Regions from separate parts of the Heyndrickxia faecalis genome, predicted to be linked through region 2. Evidence: riboswitches for the same ligand, from Rfam matches in the RefSeq annotation. Region 2 holds a riboswitch; the other holds the start of a gene.
What was found. A riboswitch is a leader RNA that binds a small molecule or an ion and turns the genes downstream of it on or off. The one in region 2 is predicted to bind cyclic di-AMP.

Region 1 (10,257 bases), 1.1 Mb from region 2:
CGCCAGTTTAATCTGATGTTCAAAACGTACCAGGGTGTAACCGAAGACAGCACGAATGAATTGTATTTGCGCCCGGAAACCGCACAAGGCATTTTTGTCAATTTTAAAAATGTACAACGGACAATGCGTAAAAAATTGCCGTTCGGGATTGCCCAAATCGGAAAAAGTTTCCGGAACGAAATCACCCCGGGGAACTTCATTTTCCGTACGCGCGAATTCGAGCAGATGGAACTTGAATTTTTCTGCAGGCCGGGCGAAGAGCTCAAATGGTTTGACTACTGGAAACAGTATGCGCGCGAATTTTTGCTGAATCTCGGCATGAGGGAAGAAAACTTGCGGCTGCGCGACCATGAAAAAGAAGAACTATCCCACTACTCGAACGCGACCACCGACTTTGAATACAACTTCCCGTTCGGCTGGGGCGAACTGTGGGGCATAGCCTCCCGTACCGATTACGACCTGAAACGCCATATGGAATATTCCGGCGAGGATTTCACTTATCTTGACCAGGAAACGAATGAACGCTTTGTTCCGTACTGTATTGAGCCGTCGCTTGGGGCGGACCGTGTAGCACTGGCATTTCTGATTGACTCTTATGCAGAAGAGGAACTTGAAGACGGCACAAGCCGTACGGTCATGCACCTGCACCCGGCCCTTGCGCCATACAAAGCCGCGGTTTTGCCGCTGTCGAAAAAATTATCAGCTGAAGCACGCGACATTTTTTCGGATTTGTCGAAAACGTTTATGGTTGATTTTGACGAAACCGGGTCGATCGGCAAGCGCTACCGCCGCCAGGACGAAATTGGCACACCGTTTTGCATCACATACGACTTCGATTCGCGCGACGACCATATGGTGACCGTCCGCGACCGTGACACAATGGAGCAAACCCGTGTGCCAATCACGGAACTTAAAGCCTTTTTGGAAGAAAAAATTAAGTTTTAAAAAAAGCCCGCAACTTGCGGGTTTTTTTCTTTGTTGGTGCGCCGGACAGCCATAAGCAAATCTATCCTGATCGTAATGGATTTTGGCGTTTGGAACGCCTAATTAGACCATAATTAGACATTTTTAACGGGTTTTACGCTTGGATTTGTCCAATTAGAACGCCTAACTAGACATTTTCAACGGGTTTTCGCCTAATTTGTCTAATTGGATGCGGCGTGTTTTGTCCTTTTGACAGGTTCAAAGGGACATTTCATTCCCGGATGCGGCATGTTTTGTCCTTTTGACAGGTTCAAAAGGACATTTCGGGCCCGGATGCAGCTCGTTTTGTCTTTTTGACGGCTTCAAAAGGACATTTCGGGCCCGGATGCAACTCCTTTTGTCCTTTTGACAGGTTCAAAAGGACATTTCGTTACCTGATGCAGCTCGTTTTGTCTTTTTGACGGCTTCAAAAGGACATTTTGGGCCCGGATGCAATTCCTTTTGTCCTTTTGACAGGTTCAAAAGGACATTTCATTCCCGGATGCGGCACGTTTTGTCCTTTTGACAGGTTCAAAAGGACATTTCGGGCCCGAATGGAGCTCCTAATTAGACAATTCCACCGGGTTCGCACCTCTTTTGGTCTTATGTTTCCAATTGATCCGCCTGCCCCAAGAGGTCATCTTTTCATCCCCAGGTTTTACCTTCCTAACTCTGTTTATCTCTTTACTCCGGATTTGCCGAAAAACCTTGTTTTTTGCATGCTTTAGGCACATTCGGATATTCTTCAAAAGAAGCATGATCGAAAATTAGGTACTGTGAATAAAGACAGTTTGCCCGGGGATATGGCGGGTAAAGATGGACATACCGAAACGCAATTGCGAAATAGTCTTTACAAACCATGGTAACGGGAGTAAGATAGGATGTCGTATGAAAAATTTGTGTTTCATAACTGAACCGCTTAATCCGGAAACGGAACGGGGGAACCAGGTTGGCGGCCGCGCGCCGCTTTGGGGTGAAACCTTTTTTTAAAAAGGCAGGGCCACTCTTATGCCCGAACCCGACAGCTAACCCCGTCAGCGTTATAAGAGAGGATGTGAAACTGTGATCGGGCAATAGACCACAGGGGAGATAAATTCTCTTTGTGGTTTTTCTTATTTTTGGGGAAGCATTTTTGAAACACTGCAGATAAAAGGAGACAATTCAAATGTTCACCACGATAAAACGATTGTTAATTGGGAGACCGCTGCGTTCAAATGAACTCGAAGGCCAGAAGCTGACCAAGTTAAAAGCACTGGCCATTCTGTCATCCGACGCACTTTCATCTGTTGCATACGGGCCTGAACAGGTGCTGATTGTACTTGCCACAGTGGGGACGCTGGCATTTTGGTATTCTATTCCAATTACAGTCGGCATTTTAATTTTATTGGCTGCACTTATTTTATCTTATCGCCAGGTCATTTACTCTTATCCGCAAGGCGGTGGGGCATACCTTGTCTCGAAAGAAAATCTCGGCGTCACCCCCGGCCTTCTTGCAGGCGGATCCTTGCTGGTGGACTACATTTTAACGGTGGCCGTTTCCGTCTCAGCCGGAACAGATGCCATTACTTCCGCGTTTCAGAGCTTGCATCCGTACAGTGTGCAGATTGCGGTTTTTCTCGTTCTGATCATTACGATTTTGAATTTACGCGGGCTGACGGAATCAGCCAATGTGCTCGCATACCCGGTTTACCTGTTCGTATTTGCATTGATTGTCATCATTGTTGTCGGTTTATTTAAAACCGTAACGGGGCAAGTTCCGCAAAACCTGCATCCGCATATCGGTACGCCGGTCGCCGGCATTTCACTGTTTCTTTTGCTAAAAGCTTTCTCATCCGGCTGTTCGGCATTGACAGGGGTCGAAGCCATTTCCAACGCGATCCCGAACTTTCGCGACCCGGCACCGAGAAACGCAGCCCGCACGCTTGCCATGATGGGTATCATTCTGGCATCGCTTTTAGCGGGCATCAGTTTTCTCGCATACTGGCTCGGCATTGCGCCGAAAGAAACAGAAACCGTTGTATCGCAAATGGCACACCGGGCACTTGGCAACGGTGTTTTGTACTATTTCGTCCAGGCAACTACGGCTTTAATTCTCGTGCTTGCTGCGAACACCGGATTCTCTGCGTTCCCGCAGCTCGCTTTTAACTTGGCGAGGGACAAATTTATGCCGCGCATGTTCACGATCCGCGGTGACCGGCTTGGTTACTCAAACGGAATTATTTTTCTCGGCGCTGCTTCCATGATTTTAATTGTCGCATTCCAGGGCAATACCGAGCGCCTCATTCCGTTGTACGCAGTCGGCGTGTTCATTCCGTTTACCCTTGCGCAATGCGGCATGATTGTGAAATGGGTCACTCAAAGACCGAGAGGCTGGGCCGGCAAAATGTCGGTCAACTTTGTCGGTGCCATTATTACATTTAGCGTCCTTGCGATTTTATTCATTACGAAATTCATGCAAGTATGGCCGGTTTTGATTTTCCTGCCGATCGTCATGTTTATTTTCCGGAAAGTGAACCGGCATTACGAGGCGGTCGGCGAGCAGTTGCGGATTAAAGGGGTGTTTCAGGAAGAAATCCACTCCAATGTGATCATTGTCCCGGTGGCCGGCATTACAACGGTCGTGGAACGGACGATTAATTATGCAAAGTCGCTCTCGGATCAGGTCATAGCAGTTTATGTCGCTTTTGACCATGAAGACGAGAAGAGAATGGAAGAAAAATGGAAAGAGTGGGACTGTGGTGTCCGCCTTGTCACCCTGCACTCGTCTTACCGGAGCATTGTCCAGCCGCTTGCCAAATTTTTGGAAATTATCCAGCGGAAAGCAAAAGAAAACAAGTACCAGGTCATGGTACTCATTCCACAGTTCATTCCGAAAAAACGCTGGCAAAACATTTTGCACAACCAGTCCGCGCTCCTCATCCGGATGCGCCTTCTCTGGGAAAAAGACGTTGTCGTTGCAACAATGCCCTACCATTTTAAAAAATAACAAATCTGGATGCACCATTTTCACTGCAATACGGCTGTATCAAAAAAGGCTGCCCGCCACGCGTTCGGCAGCCTTTTTTGATGAGCAGAACAAATTACCGTAGACGCTTCGTTCAACATCAAACGCGGCAAAAGCCAAAATAAAAAAGCCGCGCAACGCCGCGCAGCCAAAATCTTATCGGTTCCAAATCAAAAGAAGCAAAACAATCGCCAAAAGGATGCGGTATATCGCAAACGGGACCAGCTTTACCTTGTTGATCAGTGCGAGGAAAAACTTGATCGCGATTAAGGCGAAAATAAACGCGCTGATGAATCCGGTAATAAAGAACGGAATCGTCTCAGGTGTTACGGCACCCCAATGCTTTACAAGCGAAAGAAAGCTCGCGCCAAACATGATCGGCACGGCCATAATAAACGTAAAGTCCGCTGCCGCACGGTGACTCATGCCAAGCAAGACGCCGCCTGAAATCGTGGAGCCGGAACGTGAAAAACCCGGCCACAGGGCAAGACATTGAAAAAGCCCAACCACAAACGCCTGTCTATATGTAATCTGGTCGACCGTCTCCGTCTTCGGCCGACGTGGGCGCGTGAGATCCGCTACAATCATCAAAATGGCTCCAACCACCAGGGCAACAAGTACCGTATTCACCGAAAACAGATGGGCATCAATATAGTCTTCAAACAAAAAGCCGAGCACAGCCGCCGGAACGAGCCCGGTAATCACATGCGTCAATCTCAGCCGTTCACCGTACATCTGCTCTCTCGTAATATTTTTTTTCAGGCCAAGCAAATTTAAAAATCTGTCCCAAAAAACCACAACCATCGCCATAATGGACCCAAGCTGGATCACCACTTTAAATACATTTGCCGCTTCAGTGCCATAAAGATGATTCGATTTCAAAATCAAGTCATCCACAATAATCATATGGCCCGTCGAAGAAACCGGGGCAAACTCTGTCAGCCCCTCCACAAGGCCGAGAATTGCGGCCACAAACAAATTCCACAAATGCAAAAACGTCACCTCCAGACTACATTATTCTACCATGGACACCGGCCAAAACGAATAAATTTTTTACGAACCCCGCCATGCTTAATCAGAAAATAAATTGAATTCAAGTGATTATAAGTTGAAAATGTTTACAATACACTATAAGATAAAGATAAAGAAGCCCGGGGAGGGGAAAAAATGCCTGGAAATCTCAGCTTTGGCGAAGTTCTCATTATTCTTGTTGTTGCCCTATTAATTTTCGGCCCGTCGAAACTCCCGCAGCTTGGAAGGGCAGCCGGCCAAACATTGCGCGAATTCAAAAAAGGCGTGCGTGACGCCATTGACGAAGAAGAAAAGCCGCAAGTGAAAAAAAGTAAATCATAACCATAGGCCGCTGTAAAACGCAGCGGCCCATTTTTTGCATGCACCCCGCCATTTTCCGAACGCTTTTCATGGTAAAACACCGAAAGACGACCGCCCTGACACCTTCACGAGCCGTCGTGTAAAAATACGACCAGCATACTGCCACTTTTCATCTCATTGCCAGTGCTGCAAAAAATGTCTGATCCTTTTTGCGAAAAACGCAGCAGCCAGTTTTTTATTCGCGCTGCCGTCATCCGAACATTTTTCACGGTAAAACACCGAAAGACGACCGCCCTGACACCTTCACGGGCCGAAAATGCAGCCGTAACGCCCTGTCCCCGGGGACGGATTCAATTTTCCTGATCGTGCTATATAAGTTGAACCAAACATTAGTTGCCAGAAGCAATGTCTATCCTGATCGTAATTGATTTTGACGCGAAAAACTTAAGTTCTTTTTATATAGCAGCAGGAACGGAGGGCTCCCCATGGGCTGATTCATCTGTATGGTTTATTTCCTTTTATGGCAGGAAAAAATTTTACACATCCCTCGCCGGCTAAATTACTTGAACCGGCTATAAATGTGTTAAGATAAGGGTAAATAGAAAAATGGTTCCTTTGAATCCGGAGGGGGCAATAACAATACGATGGAAGACCGGCTGTTTTCATTATTTCAAAAACGGGGGGTCAGAAGGGTCCTTATCTTTGTGCTGATCACACTTATCCTGTATTTTCTGCGCAGCATGATGGACCTGATGCTGCTCACCTTTATTTTTTCCTATCTTGTCAACAGACTGCAAAAAATTGTGACAAGATGGTTTCCGATCAAACGCAGACTGGCTGTTTTAATCGTGTACATTTTGATTCTCGGCGGCCTCACACTCGGCGTGATCAAATATTTTCCGATCCTGGTCAATGAAATTACCCAGCTTGTTATGCAGATTTCCGATTTTTACACAAAACCTCAGCACAATGAAGTACTGAATTATATTGTGAAAAACATCCAGGAAAAGAAAATTGTCGACTACGCACAAAAAGGCGTTTCTATCCTGTTCGATTATTTTACAAGCATCAGCAAAGTCAGCATCCAGGTCTTCATGGCCATTATCCTGAGTTTGTTTTTCCTGCTTGAAAAAGAGCGGATCATCCGTTTTACAAAACAGTTTAAAAAGAGCAAACTTGCAGCGTTTTACGATGAAATCGAGTATTTCGGTGTCAAATTTGTAGGGACATTCGGGAAAGTGATCGAGGCCCAGTTCATTATCGCCGTTGTGAATTCCGTGCTTACCACGATCGGCCTCTGGATTCTCGGCTTTCCGCAGTTATTCGGGCTCGCCATTCTCATTTTTGCTCTCGGCCTTATCCCGGTCGCCGGCGTTTTCATCTCGCTCATTCCGCTCTGTATCATCGCTTACAGCATCGGCGGCGGAATGAAAGTACTGTATGTCCTCATTTTGATTGTCATCGTGCATGCCGTGGAAGCCTATGTGCTGAATCCGCAGCTGATGTCCTCAAAAACGAATATGCCTGTTTTTTACACTTTTCTCATTTTAATTTTTTGTGAGCATTTTTTCGGTCTGTGGGGGCTCATTCTTGGTATTCCCATTGTGATGTTCTTCCTTGATGTTCTTGAAGTTACCGGCCAAAGTACGGAGCCAAAGAAAAAAACATAATGTGCACCAGCCGTTCCGAAGTGGGTAAGCATTTTGGAATGGCTTTTTTTATTGAAAAAAATGGCAGCAGGGCAAGAAACCTTTATAAGCTGTTTCCTATTTATTTAAAAAAGCGTTCTTCCCGGAAATTGAATTCCATTCGCCAAAGAGAACGCCGAGATTTTTAATATTTTATAAAAATATCCTCCCAGGAAATTTACATTAAAAAACAGAAAAATACCTTCAATAAAAATATTGATGTTATCTGAATAGATTGATATACTCTAAAATAGGGAGTAATGGAAGGTTTCTAAATACTGGAAGCGCACACCAAAAAGATGAGCAGCCGGGAGGTGATGATGTGATTTCATTCCGTCATGTCAACAAATACTATGGTGATTTTCACGTTTTAAAAGATATTAACCTTGAAGTAAAAGAAGGGGAAGTCGTCGTTGTGATCGGGCCTTCCGGATCAGGGAAGAGTACAATGCTCCGCTGCATCAACCGTCTGGAAGACATCACGGACGGCGAGCTCTTCGTCCGCAATATGAAAGTCAATGACAAAAAAACCGATATCAACGATCTTCGCAAAAACATCGGCATGGTCTTCCAGCACTTCAATTTGTATCCGCATAGAACTGTCTTGCAAAATATCACGCTGGCGCCGATCAAAGTGCTGGGCCAAAGTAAGGAAGAAGCGGAAAAAAAGGCGATGCACTACTTGGAAAGGGTGGGCATTCCGGATAAAGCAAACGCCTACCCGTCACAGTTATCAGGCGGCCAGCAGCAACGTGTCGCAATTGCCAGGGGGCTGGCAATGGAGCCGGACATTATGCTGTTTGACGAACCGACATCTGCCTTGGATCCCGAGATGATCGGAGAAGTGCTCGACGTTATGAAAGCACTCGCAAAAGACGGTATGACGATGGTAGTTGTCACGCACGAAATGGGCTTTGCCCGCGAAGTGGCGGACCGCGTCCTTTTCATGGACCAGGGGAGAATCATTGAGGACAATACGCCGGAAGACTTTTTCAAAAACCCGCGTGAAGAACGCGCCCGCACCTTTTTAAACCGTGTGCTGAACCATTAACCACAGGCCATGGTACATACACTTGCAAAACATGTGTATCCGGGCAGGATGCTAAAAATGGAAGCAAACGACCGCGGCTATTGGGTACACGCATGTCGGCCGTCGATCGCCGGAAAGCCGGCTACGAATGGTGGCCAAACACCCTGCATCACGCCCGGGCAGGATGCCAGAAATCGGAAGCAAACGATCCGCGGCTATCGGGTGCACGCATGGCGGCATCACTGCCGGAAAGCCGTTTTCTCGTGGCGGCCAAATAACCTGTACCACGCGGGTCAGGATGCCAAAAAATGAAAGCAAACGATCCGCGGCTATCGGGTACACGTACGGTGGCCGTCAATCGCCGGGAAAGCCGGTTCCAGTCGCAGTCATAAACCATTTGCATCTGCATATACATTCATATCCGGGGATGGTGCGCAATCATGGCCATAAGCCAAGGAATGGTAGGTGCCGGCCCGCGGGAATACCGTGCTACTCAAAGCAGTACCAGCATAAAACATTTATCATTGGGGACTTCCGCAAAGCGCTTGCTTTCGCGGTGACCATAAATAAAAAAGGGGGATTCAAATGGGAAAGGTCAAAAAATGGTTAGCAGCAGGATTGGTTTTCATTTTGGCAGCAGCACTGGTTGCAGGCTGCGGCAAATCAAAATCGACAGGCGGATCCGGTTCTGCAAGCGATGATCCGATCAAAAAAATCGAAGACAGAGGGAAATTGGTCGTTGGAGTCAAATATGATACATATCTATTTGGCTACAAAGACCCTAAAACCGGAAATGTGGAAGGCTTTGATGTAGACATTGCCAAAGCGATTTCCAAGAAAATTTTCGGTGACAAAGTCAAAGTCGAACTGAAAGAAGTCACATCGAAAACCCGGATTCCAATGCTGCAAAACGGCGATGTTGACATGGTTGTCGCTACCATGACGATTTCGCCGGATCGTAAAAAAGTGGTCGACTTCTCGGATGTTTATTTTGACGCCGGCCAGTCGCTCCTTGTGAAAAAAGGAAGCAAGATTAAGAGCGTCAAAGACTTGACGAAAGGCACAAAAGTCTTGACGGTAAAAGGTGCGACATCTGGTGACAACGTCAGAAAAGCCGCTCCGGATACAACCGTGTTAGAGTATGAAAACTATCAAGAAGCATTCACGGCTTTAAAATCCGGCAAAGGCGATGCACTGACAACCGACAACTCGATTCTGTACGGCATGGCCGCCCAAGACTCGAACTACCAGGTTGTAGGTGGCACTTTCACGAAAGAACCGTACGGCATTGCCATGAAAAAAGGCAATACGAAACTCGTAAAAGCCGTCAACAAAGCTTTGAAAGAACTGAAAGACAGCGGGGAATACGACAAAATCAAAAACAAATGGATCAAAGAATAAGGATAAGGGGTGGGCAAAATCGCCCATCCCTTTCTCCTGATTAAACCGCAAAGGAGTGAAACAGCGTGCTTGATTTTTCCATCCTCACCGACAATATCGACTTATACATGAAAGGTTTTGTCAATACGATTAAAATCAGCATCATCGGCCTTGTCGCCAGTTTCATTCTCGGCAACCTCATTGCCGTGTTCAGGCTGGCCCCTGTGAAACTGCTGAATTTTATCGGCGCAGTCTACGTTGAAGTCATCCGCAATATTCCGTTAATCCTGACCGGTTTCTTTTTCTATAACGGGCTCAGCTATTTTCATATTAATTTAAGCGGCTTTATCGCGGGCACCATTGCGCTCTCCATTTACACCGCCGCTTTTATTGCGGAAGCCGTACGTGCCGGCATTCAATCGGTGGACAAAGGTCAGCTTGAAGCCGCACGGTCAACTGGTCTGACATATACCCAGGCGATGCGTTACGTCGTCCTTCCGCAGGCGATCAAAATCGTCATTCCGCCGATCGGCAACCAATTCCTGAACCTGGTCAAAAACTCTTCGATCCTCGGTGTTTTTGCGGGACTCGACCTCATGTACTACGCCGATCTCATTCATGAAAAAACATGGATCACTTTTGATACGTATATTTTCGTCGGCATGTTTTATCTCATTCTGACGATCCCGCTCAGCCTGCTTGTCAACTATCTTGAACGCCGGCTGGCCAGAAGCAGTTGAATCATATTTAAAGGAGGGAAATGCGATGGATTTTGCCGGAGCTTATTCAAGTGGAAACCTGGCGTATTTGCTGAAGGGTTTTGCGGTGACATTGGAAGTGGCTTTTGTTGCAATCGTGTT
Region 2 (10,257 bases):
TGCAGGCAGTAGCCTTCCTGCCCAATGTAACCGAACATAGGTGCATAACCGTCGCAGCCTTTATAGGTTCTTTCCACTCCTTCTTTTTTTGTTTTGGAGTTATCAAAAGGGGAGACATCCAGATCAACCGGGATATACGGCTTGTCTTTGGAGTAAACTGGGCTAATTTCCGCATTTGTATTGCGGATCAGATTCAGCGATTCTTCATGCAAGATCGCTTTCCATTTTTCCGTCAAGGCAGCATGGTCCAATCGCTGCCTTAAAGTCGGGCTGGAAGGAACCCTTTGGATATCCAAAGCCAGTGCAAAAAAGGCATCTTCGCGGAAGGTTTCAATATTGTCATAATCACTTTTTCCTTGGCAAAGCAGGCCAATATAGGATTTGGCTACATCAGCATTGGAACAGACGGGATTTCTGGAAATATCAGGGAGTCGATAGGCATTTAACCTGGAAGCTAAATTCGTTAGATTTAGTAAATTCCCTACTATCGCTAAACCGCTTTGGGCAACAATTCGTTCTTTCGTGGCTTCTATCACTAACTTTTTCATTAGATCACCTGAATGTGGAATGAGTTAAATTTAATGGATATGCTTATTATACTAGATTTCATGCGAATGGGTTAACGTTAAGTGAAAATTTCGTCACGGATTCAGGTTTAAGTTTTAAAAATCCAGCCTGAGTATCCATTACATGGAGAACTACTTTTTGCGGCAGACAACAAACTGGCAATATTTTGTTTATTTTTTATAGGATAGTTTTACGGAGACATATTAATTACTAAAATTTGAAACACCGAAATCTAGAGTCGCTGGTACTAGTGAATTGTTTATTTTTTTCCCAACCTTTATTGGTTTATGGAATTAAGTACATAAATCAGGTTAAAGGTCTTAAATGTCAAGTTCTTTTCTAATTTGTCGTATTTATACGCTTGGGAAAATTGACCGTGATAGCGAGACAAGTCATTTATGATCATGCTGGTTTCTGAGAAAAACCAAGAAGTATCGTAATTCGTAAAGCTGGAAAGTATCGGAACAAGAGGAAAACCCCTTACCATATCCGAAATTTCCGATGAATTTAGTAATCCCCGATTAGAACATGCTCAACGAATCAGATTTTAACTTGTAACCGATTTGTCAACAAGTGCTGTCTCGATATTATAGAAGAAATGCTTGAGTGCTGTCTTCTCTACAAGTTGAATTAGCTTTAGCGTGCAAATTTTTCCCTGCATTTTTGATGAAACCTTTACATTAAAGTTGGCCAAGCTGACCGAATCCTTGTCAAGCCTCTACCCTTGTTTATTAGTAAGTCCCAAGTAAGATTTGCTGAGCAAACCTTACTTGGCTTGTATTCGATTCATTCAACAAAATCCAAACAGAAGAAAGCACCCATAAAACTGATTAATTTCGATTTCGCCGCACTTCCAAACAACTTTCGGTCTAAAATCCCCCTTGTTTTTTCGTTCCTGGAATTCTTTCAGAGTCCTGGGCTTTTTCGTATTCAGCCGCCCCCCGATTATGTATTTCTGTCATCCTCGTCGTCCAGTTCCCTGATCAAATTCCAAGTCTGATAAATCCGGTTTGCCATTTTCTCAGGATCTTTCAGCATCATTTGGTATAAATCCGGCTCATGGCTCAACGTTTCAAGCAGTTTCTTTTCCGGATTACTGACCGCTTCATTTGTCTTCAGACCGGCATGGTTGGTAAGGCCCAAAAGATAATCAATTGAAACTTTTAACACTTGCGAAATACGGTATAACACCTTAATAGAAGGAAAACTGTATCCAGTTTCGTAGTTCGAAATGTTCCGGTCGCTTACCCCGACTTTTTTCGCAAGTTCAGGCTGGCTGTAGCCTTGAGCTGTCCGCACTTTTTTCAATCGGGCTGCGAATATTTCTTTAACGTTTTCCATGTTTTCATTCCCGTGATCGGCCATTGCTACTGCTCCTTAAAAAAAATCAAAAAAGATGGTTGACTTCCAAAATAATTGTGTATAATATAAGTGTATAGAAATTATTTTGTTGAAGAGCATCTGTACAAAAAGTTGACAAAGAGCCGGAGACACAAAGAAAATAGATGCTTCAGCAAAAAATACCCCCCTATTTTCTCATGATTCTTACTTACTGTTCCCAAATTCAAAGTAAGAGTAATATGGTCTCCAGGCTCTTTTTTTACAGTCTCCCTTCCAGTTTAGCATGAAAACGATGCTGATTTAACCCCTTTTTAAATTGTAAACGCTTTCATTAAAATGACGGGTCTATTTATCCACCCTTCCATAACACCGTTAACGATTCTAGTCCCATACTGGCACGCAAAAGGGTTGCTGAACGAATTCCATTCTGGCTTTGCCTCAATATATAAAAGAATGCCTCTATCGGAAAGAGGAATGCTAACTTCTCTATACGTTGAACTGACTTATGCGGGCAAAGATAAGTCCGGACAAGCGGTCAGTCTCTTTACCAAGTCCACAGTTCGCAACCCCTCAAGCAGGCAGGACAGTTCCATGCCTTTATAAAATCGACATTCCCTGTTTTCCTTTACATGACGTCCATGTCCACCAACCTTATCCCAGGTTTAGAGGAAATCAATTATAAAAAAGCATTGTAGCTTACGTTCAAAATGCCCCAGCCCCAATATAGCCTCTGCCCATGCGGTTCCATTGTTCAACCGGCATGGGCAGGGTTCTACAGCATAGGTGCAACTCTCAACTTTTTATGGAAGATAAGTGCGTATTAAGATTAATGGCCAGAAATCCGGCGTTTTCCGGGATCTCTTTATAAATCGTAATTCCAGTATTGTCTTGTGGGATCATCCGGTAATTTTTAAACGGGACTTCAAGGGTTCCGGCGACGAAAAAGCGGATTGCCATGCTGTGGGCAACAACAAGAACGGTTTCTTCCGGATGTTTCTCCACCAGCTCATCGATACAGGCACGGACACGGTTATAGACCTGGACGGCCGTTTCCCCCGTATAACCCGCATGTGTCGCACCCGGATCTTTTAGCCAGGCCTCCCAATTATCCGCATATTTTACGGTAAAATCTTCCTGGCGTTCTCCTTCCCAGGCACCGAAGTCCGTTTCGACAAGACGTGGATCTTGATGGATTTTCAAATTCCGCCCCTTAACAAGTATTTCCGCCGTATGGACAGCACGGCCCAATGTGGATGCATAAACAACATCAAAAGGAATGTCCTTTAAAACGCCTGCCGCCAGTTCCGCCTGCCGCACGCCCGTCTGCGACAAACCGATATCGCTTCTACCGCAATATCTGTTCCGGTCGGCGTTCCATTCTGTCTGGCCATGGCGCACAAAATAAAAAAGTGTCATAATGTACCTCTTTTCACAAAGTATCAACTGGCTCTATTTTAACAAATTGAGGAGTGGAATGCTATTTCCGGTCAATAAGACTCCTTTCATAATCCATGAGAAGAACACTCTCTAGATGTTCATTTAGCTGTGTACATTTCGGTAATAGAGTGCCTGCCCTTTTTTTCACTCATTCGCCTCTTCCAGTAAAGTTTTACCCATACCGAATTGTCGGATATGCAACGCGATCGCGCCCGAGCCCTCCCTATAAAAAATTTATTTGCTATATTATATTAAAATATTATATAATGGCAAAGGACGCTAAAACATTGAAGAAGGATGAGTTGTTTTTTTATTTTTTAAAAACTTCATATCATCGCTCAATTACATGTTTATGTAAACGGGGGAACCAACAGGTGTTCTATGCACCAGGGGTGAAACCTTTCATTGAAAGGTAGGGAAACTCTTTATTCCCTAATCCGTCAGCTAACCTCGTAAGCGTCTGGAGAGAACTGTGTGTGTTTTTTGGACACGCCTTTTAAGCAAAAATGCTGCGAAGGAATTTCTCTCTTTCGTGGTTTTTTTAATCCACAAATTTGGTTTTCGGGGTAAAGCCGGAAACTGGCAGGACTTGCGATTTGAGTTTTACAAACAATCCGGTATGCAGCTTGCGTACTGCGCTTTTTGAAAAATATTGGCATCTGGGAGGGAAACTTCATGAAAAGAGTGAGCTTAGCCTGGCAGATTTTTATCGGCCTGATACTAGGTATTGCGATTGGCGGCATTTTCCACGGCAATGACACCGTGGCCCATATTCTCCAGCCGTTTGGCGACTTCTTTTTGCGCTTGATTAAAATGATTGTGATTCCGATTGTCGTTTCAAGCTTGATTGTCGGTGTTGCCGGCGCAGGCGATATGAAACAGGTTGGAAAGCTTGGCCTGAAAGCATTGATTTATTTTGAAATTGTCACGACCATCGCGATTGTAGTAGGACTGCTGGCCGGAAACTTGTTTCATCCGGGGACAGGGGTGGATATGGGCTCATTGGCAAAAACATCGATCAGCAGCTATGTGGAAACAACAAAAGAGACGCAACACAATGGCATAGTCGATACGATTTTAAGTATCGTGCCGACGAACTTGTTTGAATCCCTTTCACAAGGGAATATGCTTCCAATCATTTTCTTCTCTGTCATGTTCGGGATTGGGGTGGCAGCCATCGGGGAAAAAGGAAAACCGGTGCTCCGCTTTTTCCAGGGTGTCAGTGAAGCAATGTTTTATGTCACTAATTTGGTCATGAAAGTGGCTCCAATTGGTGTATTCGGCCTGATTGGTGTAACCGTTACACAATTCGGCCTCAAGTCATTGATTCCGCTAAGCAAACTTGTTTTCACGGTTTACGGCACGATTATTTTCTTTGTGGTTGTCGTGCTTGGCCTGATTGCCTGGCTTTTCCGTGTAAATATTTTCAATCTCTTCAAAATCCTGAAAGACGAATTGATCCTTGCTTATTCCACTGCAAGCTCGGAAGCGGTGCTGCCAAGGCTCATGGAGAAAATGGAAAAATTCGGTTGCCCGAAATCGATCACTACACTGGTGATTCCGACCGGGTACTCATTCAACCTGGACGGCTCGACCTTGTACCAGTCGCTGGCGGCGCTGTTTATTGCGCAAATGTACGGGATTCACATGTCCATCGGTGCGCAAATTTCGCTGGTGCTTGTGCTGATGGTTACGTCAAAAGGCATCGCCGGTGTTCCAGGAGTTTCATTCGTTGTGCTTTTAGCGACGCTGGGGACGGTCGGGATTCCGCTTGAAGGCTTAGCATTTATTGCCGGCATTGACCGTATTCTGGATATGGCAAGAACAGCCTGCAATGTCGTTGGCAATACGCTTGCAACCATTATTGTGTCAAAATGGGAAGGAAAATATGATAAAGAAAAAGCAGAAGCGTACCTTGCCGAAATCAGCGGCGGCGGGCACGATTCCAAAGATCACAAATATGTAACGGAATCTTAAGATGAGCGATGAAGTTAAAAAAGGTGCACTGCCGGAATAGAGGCAGCGCGCCTTTTTTGTTTGCGAGTAAAGAACGTCGGTAGTTTTTTACATTTCCATCAAATTATGCTAGCTCTGTTGCCTACTGGAGTCATCATGCAAATTGGCGCTCGGACTCGGTGTGAAAACTTCATCCATATAAGTTGAACTCCTTCTTGATGTGTCGCCAGAAGCAATGTTTACCCTGATCGGCTTTGATTTTGGAGCGATACAGATTTTTGTCGGGAAAAATTGTGCCTCTCTTTCCAAGGATTGTTACCGGTCGGACTGAAATAATGAGCGCCCTAGGGCACAAACTATTCACAGCAGCATGTATTGATTTTTTGGAGGGATAAAGATGGACAAAAAAATGCTACTGTGGGTAGCGGTACTGTCCCTCGCTCTTTTTCCCCGGACGGAACATGCGGATGCGGCTTTTTGGTTTCAATCGAAACGGGCCACTGTCGACTTGCGTTTGCTGGAGACATCGGATTTGCACGGCTATATGCTGAATTATGATTATGCCGCTCGCACTGAGGCGGAGACTTATGGCCTTGCTCTTACGGCTTCACTCATTGCAGCGGAGAGGAAGACGGCAAAAAATACGATGCTGTTTGATGATGGGGACTTACTTGAAGGGAACGAAATGGCTGCTTATGTTGCCCGTCGACCGTTAAAAAAGGGGGAAATTCATCCGTTTATCCGCGTGATGAATCATTTAAATTACGACGCAGCGACCGTGGGCAATCATGATTTTCATTACGGACTTGATTTTTTGAAACAGACGATCAATGGAGCAAAGTTTCCGTTTGTAAATGCCAATATATACTATAATTTCGAAAAAAATGATACAGATGACCAAAATTTTTTCAAACCCTATGTGATTCTGGATAAAAAAGTGGAAGACCGGAGCGGGCACCATCATCATCTGAAAATCGGGGTCATCGGATTTGTTACGCCTTCAGTCATTGAATGGGAAAAACCGAGCCTTGGCGGCAAAGTCAAAGCAAAGGACATCCTGCATACGGCTGCCTGGTTTGTCCCGCGAATGAAGGCGGAAGGAGCCGACCTGATCATCGCGCTTGCCCATTGTGGTGTGGATCCGGCTGCGAAACAACCGTTTTATACAGGCGATGCCGTTTATTTATTAAGCGAGGTAAAAGGGATCGATGCTATTCTGTTTGGGCATCAGCATCGGGTGTTCCCAAGCGAATTTTTTGCCGGCGTCCCCGGCGTCGATATCCGGAAAGGGACAATCAATGGCGTGCCAGCAGTAATGCCCGGCAAGTGGGGGAGTCATCTCGGCGTGATCAGTCTCACTTTGGAAAAAAAGGGAGAGAAGTGGGAGATGACGCAGGCACAATCGGAGGCGAAACCGGTATATGCCATCCACAATCAACAGGCAAAATCCATCGTTAGACCGGATCCGGACATTGTTCGGATGACCGCCGAGCTGCAAAAAAACGTGCTGGGGTCCAAGTTTACTTTATATAGTCGAAACTAATTTGCCCATGCCGCCTTTGTTGCGGCATGGGCATTGAAGTGAAGGAAGAGGACGGCGGGGCATATCTTAACGTAGAGGTTTTCTATGTTAAGGAAGAACGTGAAAGTCTGCATCTATCTTAAAGTAGATGCGTTTTAAGTGAAGGAAGGGCATGAAAAATTGCGTCTATCTTCACATAGGGGCGCTCTATGTTAAGGAAGCTGGAGAAAAATCATGTCTATCTTCACATAGAGGCGCTCTAAGTAAAGGAAGCACGTGAAAATCAACGTCTATCTTAAAGTAGATGCGTTCTAAGTGAAGGAAGGGCATGAAAAATTGTGTCTATCTTAACGTTGGGACGTTCTATGTTAAGGAAGCTGGAGAAAAATCGTGTCTATCTTAACATAGGCGTTCTAAGTGAAGGAATCCCGTAAATTTAGCCGCCTATCTTAACATAGGGACGCTCTAAATAAACTTTCCGTACATGGTTAAAATTGTTGCACCTCCCCCACACTAGGCCCTGGTTTTCTCATCATATTTTTAGGGAAAACGGAAGGTGCAATCGTGTATAATAGAAATGATGCATCATGATGAGCAGGTTTGTAGGCTTTTGAAATGGCAGCGCGGCAAGCCCGCAACATTTCAAAAAGGGAGGGAAAAAAAGAATGCTAAAAAGATTGGGATGGATCTGGTTCATCGCTATGATTGCGCTTGGGTTCACCATGAACGGTGTGGCAAAAGCGTCCGGCGATAACAGTACAGTGATCGATGAAAAATACGGGAAACCGATCGTTGCGACAGGCGCGGCTCTTTCTGCCTCGCAAAAAGCAGAGGTGGAAAAGGAACTTGGCGTGGACGATGCAAACAATGTCGAAGAGATTACCGTAACCGGCGATGATCTTGTCCATTACATCCCTGATGGCAACCGCAATTCGAACATGTATTCATCCGCAAAAATTACAAGAACGGACTCCGGCGGTATCCAGGTGAATATTGTAACACCGGAAAATATTACAGAAGTAACGGCGGATATGTATAAAAATGCGCTGCTCACTGCCGGAATTAAAAATGCGGAAGTAGAAGTGGCTTCCCCGCTCAAAGTAACCGGACATTCAGCGCTTGTCGGTATTTATAAAGCTTACGACAATTCGGATAAATCCGGGGATAAACTTAATTCAGACCGGACGGAAGTGGCCAGCCAGGAACTGAGTGTCGCGACGGATCTGGCGAAAAAGGAAGGGTTAAGCAATGATCAAGTGACCCAGCTTCTTACGGAAATTAAGCAGGAAATTGCAAACCAGCATCCGGCAACAAAAGAAGATATTGAAAAAATCGTCGATGATAAATTGAAGGATTTAAACATCAATTTGAGCGATTCCGACCGCCAGCTGCTGTATGATTTATTCGACCAGATGCGTAAGCTCAACATCAATTTTGGTTCGGTCAAAAGCGAATTGAGTTCCTTGTCCGACAAACTGAGCGATAAGATCAACAAAGCGGCCGGAGACAAAGATTTTTGGCAAAGCGTAAAAGACTTTTTCCAAAACATCTTTGACGCGATCCGGGGATTATTCCAATAATGGGAAAGAAGGCAGTGCGCCCCTAATTTTCGGCGCTGCTGCCTTCTTTTTGTTGAACATTTTGATCTGTGCTGCTCTGATCCTGAGCAGTCTTTGTAGTGGTGCGATTCTTTTCCGTTTCCTGACCGGAAGCAGGTTCTGTGCCAGTGTTGTCCAATTTTGTATCATCTGTGTTTTCTGATTCCTTATTTTTATTTTGATCCGTAACCTTGCCATCCGTTTTCGCATCGTTATGTTTTTCTGTATCCTGTTTTTCTGTTTTCGCTTTATCCTGCGTGCCATCCTTCGCTTTATCAGCCGTATCAGACTTGTCGTTTTTTTCTTCTTTGTTTTTTTCAGGAGTGCCGCCCTGCAGCAGTTGTGTCAGCTGATCAGCCTGCTTTCGCAATGTTTCCTCATCTGAACCGGAAGTGTCAATATCGGCTGCGCCGGTTTCCATCGATAGGTTAAGACCCGGCAGATCGGCATTGTCAGCAAGCTGTTGATGGGCAACAAGGCGGACGTTTTTCATGCCGATCTGTCTGGCTTTTTCCGGAACGTAAATGCCGCCAAAGTTCACCTTTGTGGCATCGACCCGCATATTTTTCAATTGAATCGGGCCGGGGGCATTCATATGGATCGTCACCGGTCCCTCAGGCGTTTGCAGCACTTTTGTGATTTTCAGGCCGTAAATGGTGACATCCGCATACTGCAGGCGGAGCATGACCTGATTTTGTTTTGTCGCTGTATCGCCTGCTGTAATCCCGGGCGGAAGCATCGCGCCTTCCACGCGGTCTGCTTCAATGATGAAGCCGTCTGTTACGGGGGATTCAGCCACTGAAATGTTTGTAAAAAAGCAAAAATTAAATGCAATAAATGCGGCTGTCAATAGGAAAGATTTTGTTTTCTTCACTTGCCTCACCATTTCTGTGTATAGTCTTTATCTTTCTTCTGCACTCCCTGCGGCAATTTCTTCCATCGGGCCCACACCAGCCGGCACTTCCTCCTGCCTGATTACCCGCCATGAAACAGATAAAGACCCGCCGATTATACCGAGCAGGGTTCCAATGAAAAATCCGCCCATCGCCCCCATGATGGAAAGGACAGACAGAAAAATGGCCAAAATGCCGAACACCATATTAAATTTTGGGAAAAAATAACCCATTCCGCCGATCAGAAAAATCAAGCCACCGAAAATGAGGCCGATCGACACCATGCTTCCGGGCGCGGCTGCAATTTCAAGAAGTTGGACCGGCACATATAAAATGATCATCCCGGAGAGCAACGTAAACGTTGCCCCCCAGAATGGCCGGCTTCTTCTCCAGTTTCTAAATTTCATGCGGAACATATGGAACTTGCCCATTATGATCACTCCTTGAAGAAAAGCCTATTTTTTGACAAACTGCACTTTTAGGTTCGGAAGATTTGCGACTTTTTGGAATAGGTAATGTGTATCCAGGCTGCCGTTTTTGATTGTTAAAGTATCTGCCCCTTGTGTAAAAGCCTTTGAAGCAGCTTGAGGGTCATCGGCAGTGACATAATTTTCCGAAATATTCATATTGGTGAAGACTGCATCCCCCTGGACAAGCGCAGCTTTTTGAATCAGCCCATTAAGGTGTACAGGTGTGTTTCCGTCGCCCGCCGTAATTTTCACCTGGTAATCGCCAAGAACCGGAATCTTAACATCTTTTGAAATAACCAAGTCCTGGATCGTCACTTTATCAATTTCATTGACAAAGACCGGTTTGACATGGTCCTCCCCTTTGGATGGATCCCCGTATAAACTCCCGTATAATTTAAACCCGGTACCTTGCATTTGTTTGAATGAAACATTGAATTTGCCAATGCCGCCGACAGTTGCTGCAACGGCAACCC

Region 1: another riboswitch for cyclic di-AMP. It lies ahead of ABR335_RS15360 (APC family permease); the one in region 2 lies ahead of ABR335_RS03555 (cation:dicarboxylate symporter family transporter).

The regions. Positions count from the first base shown of each region.
Region 1 covers NZ_CP158453.1:3,209,844-3,220,100, reverse strand. Annotated here, with positions in the region: gene ABR335_RS15365 (glycine--tRNA ligase) at 1-945, shown strand, start outside; cyclic di-AMP (ydaO/yuaA leader) riboswitch at 1,870-2,019, shown strand; gene ABR335_RS15360 (APC family permease) at 2,129-3,949, shown strand; gene ABR335_RS15355 (undecaprenyl-diphosphate phosphatase) at 4,124-4,960, opposite strand; gene ABR335_RS15350 (twin-arginine translocase TatA/TatE family subunit) at 5,135-5,320, shown strand; gene ABR335_RS15345 (AI-2E family transporter) at 5,944-6,969, shown strand; gene ABR335_RS15340 (amino acid ABC transporter ATP-binding protein) at 7,238-8,038, shown strand; gene ABR335_RS15335 (transporter substrate-binding domain-containing protein) at 8,603-9,418, shown strand; gene ABR335_RS15330 (amino acid ABC transporter permease) at 9,484-10,137, shown strand; gene ABR335_RS15325 (amino acid ABC transporter permease) at 10,163-10,257, shown strand, end outside.
Region 2 covers NZ_CP158453.1:776,121-786,377, forward strand. Annotated here, with positions in the region: gene ABR335_RS03540 (IS1380 family transposase) at 1-548, opposite strand, end outside; gene ABR335_RS03545 (helix-turn-helix domain-containing protein) at 1,513-1,932, opposite strand; gene ABR335_RS03550 (histidine phosphatase family protein) at 2,701-3,324, opposite strand; cyclic di-AMP (ydaO/yuaA leader) riboswitch at 3,671-3,818, shown strand; gene ABR335_RS03555 (cation:dicarboxylate symporter family transporter) at 4,021-5,322, shown strand; gene ABR335_RS03560 (metallophosphoesterase) at 5,699-6,844, shown strand; gene ABR335_RS03565 (DUF1002 domain-containing protein) at 7,489-8,403, shown strand; gene ABR335_RS03570 (hypothetical protein) at 8,426-9,295, opposite strand; gene ABR335_RS03575 (DUF6114 domain-containing protein) at 9,323-9,745, opposite strand; gene ABR335_RS03580 (DUF6230 family protein) at 9,770-10,257, opposite strand, start outside.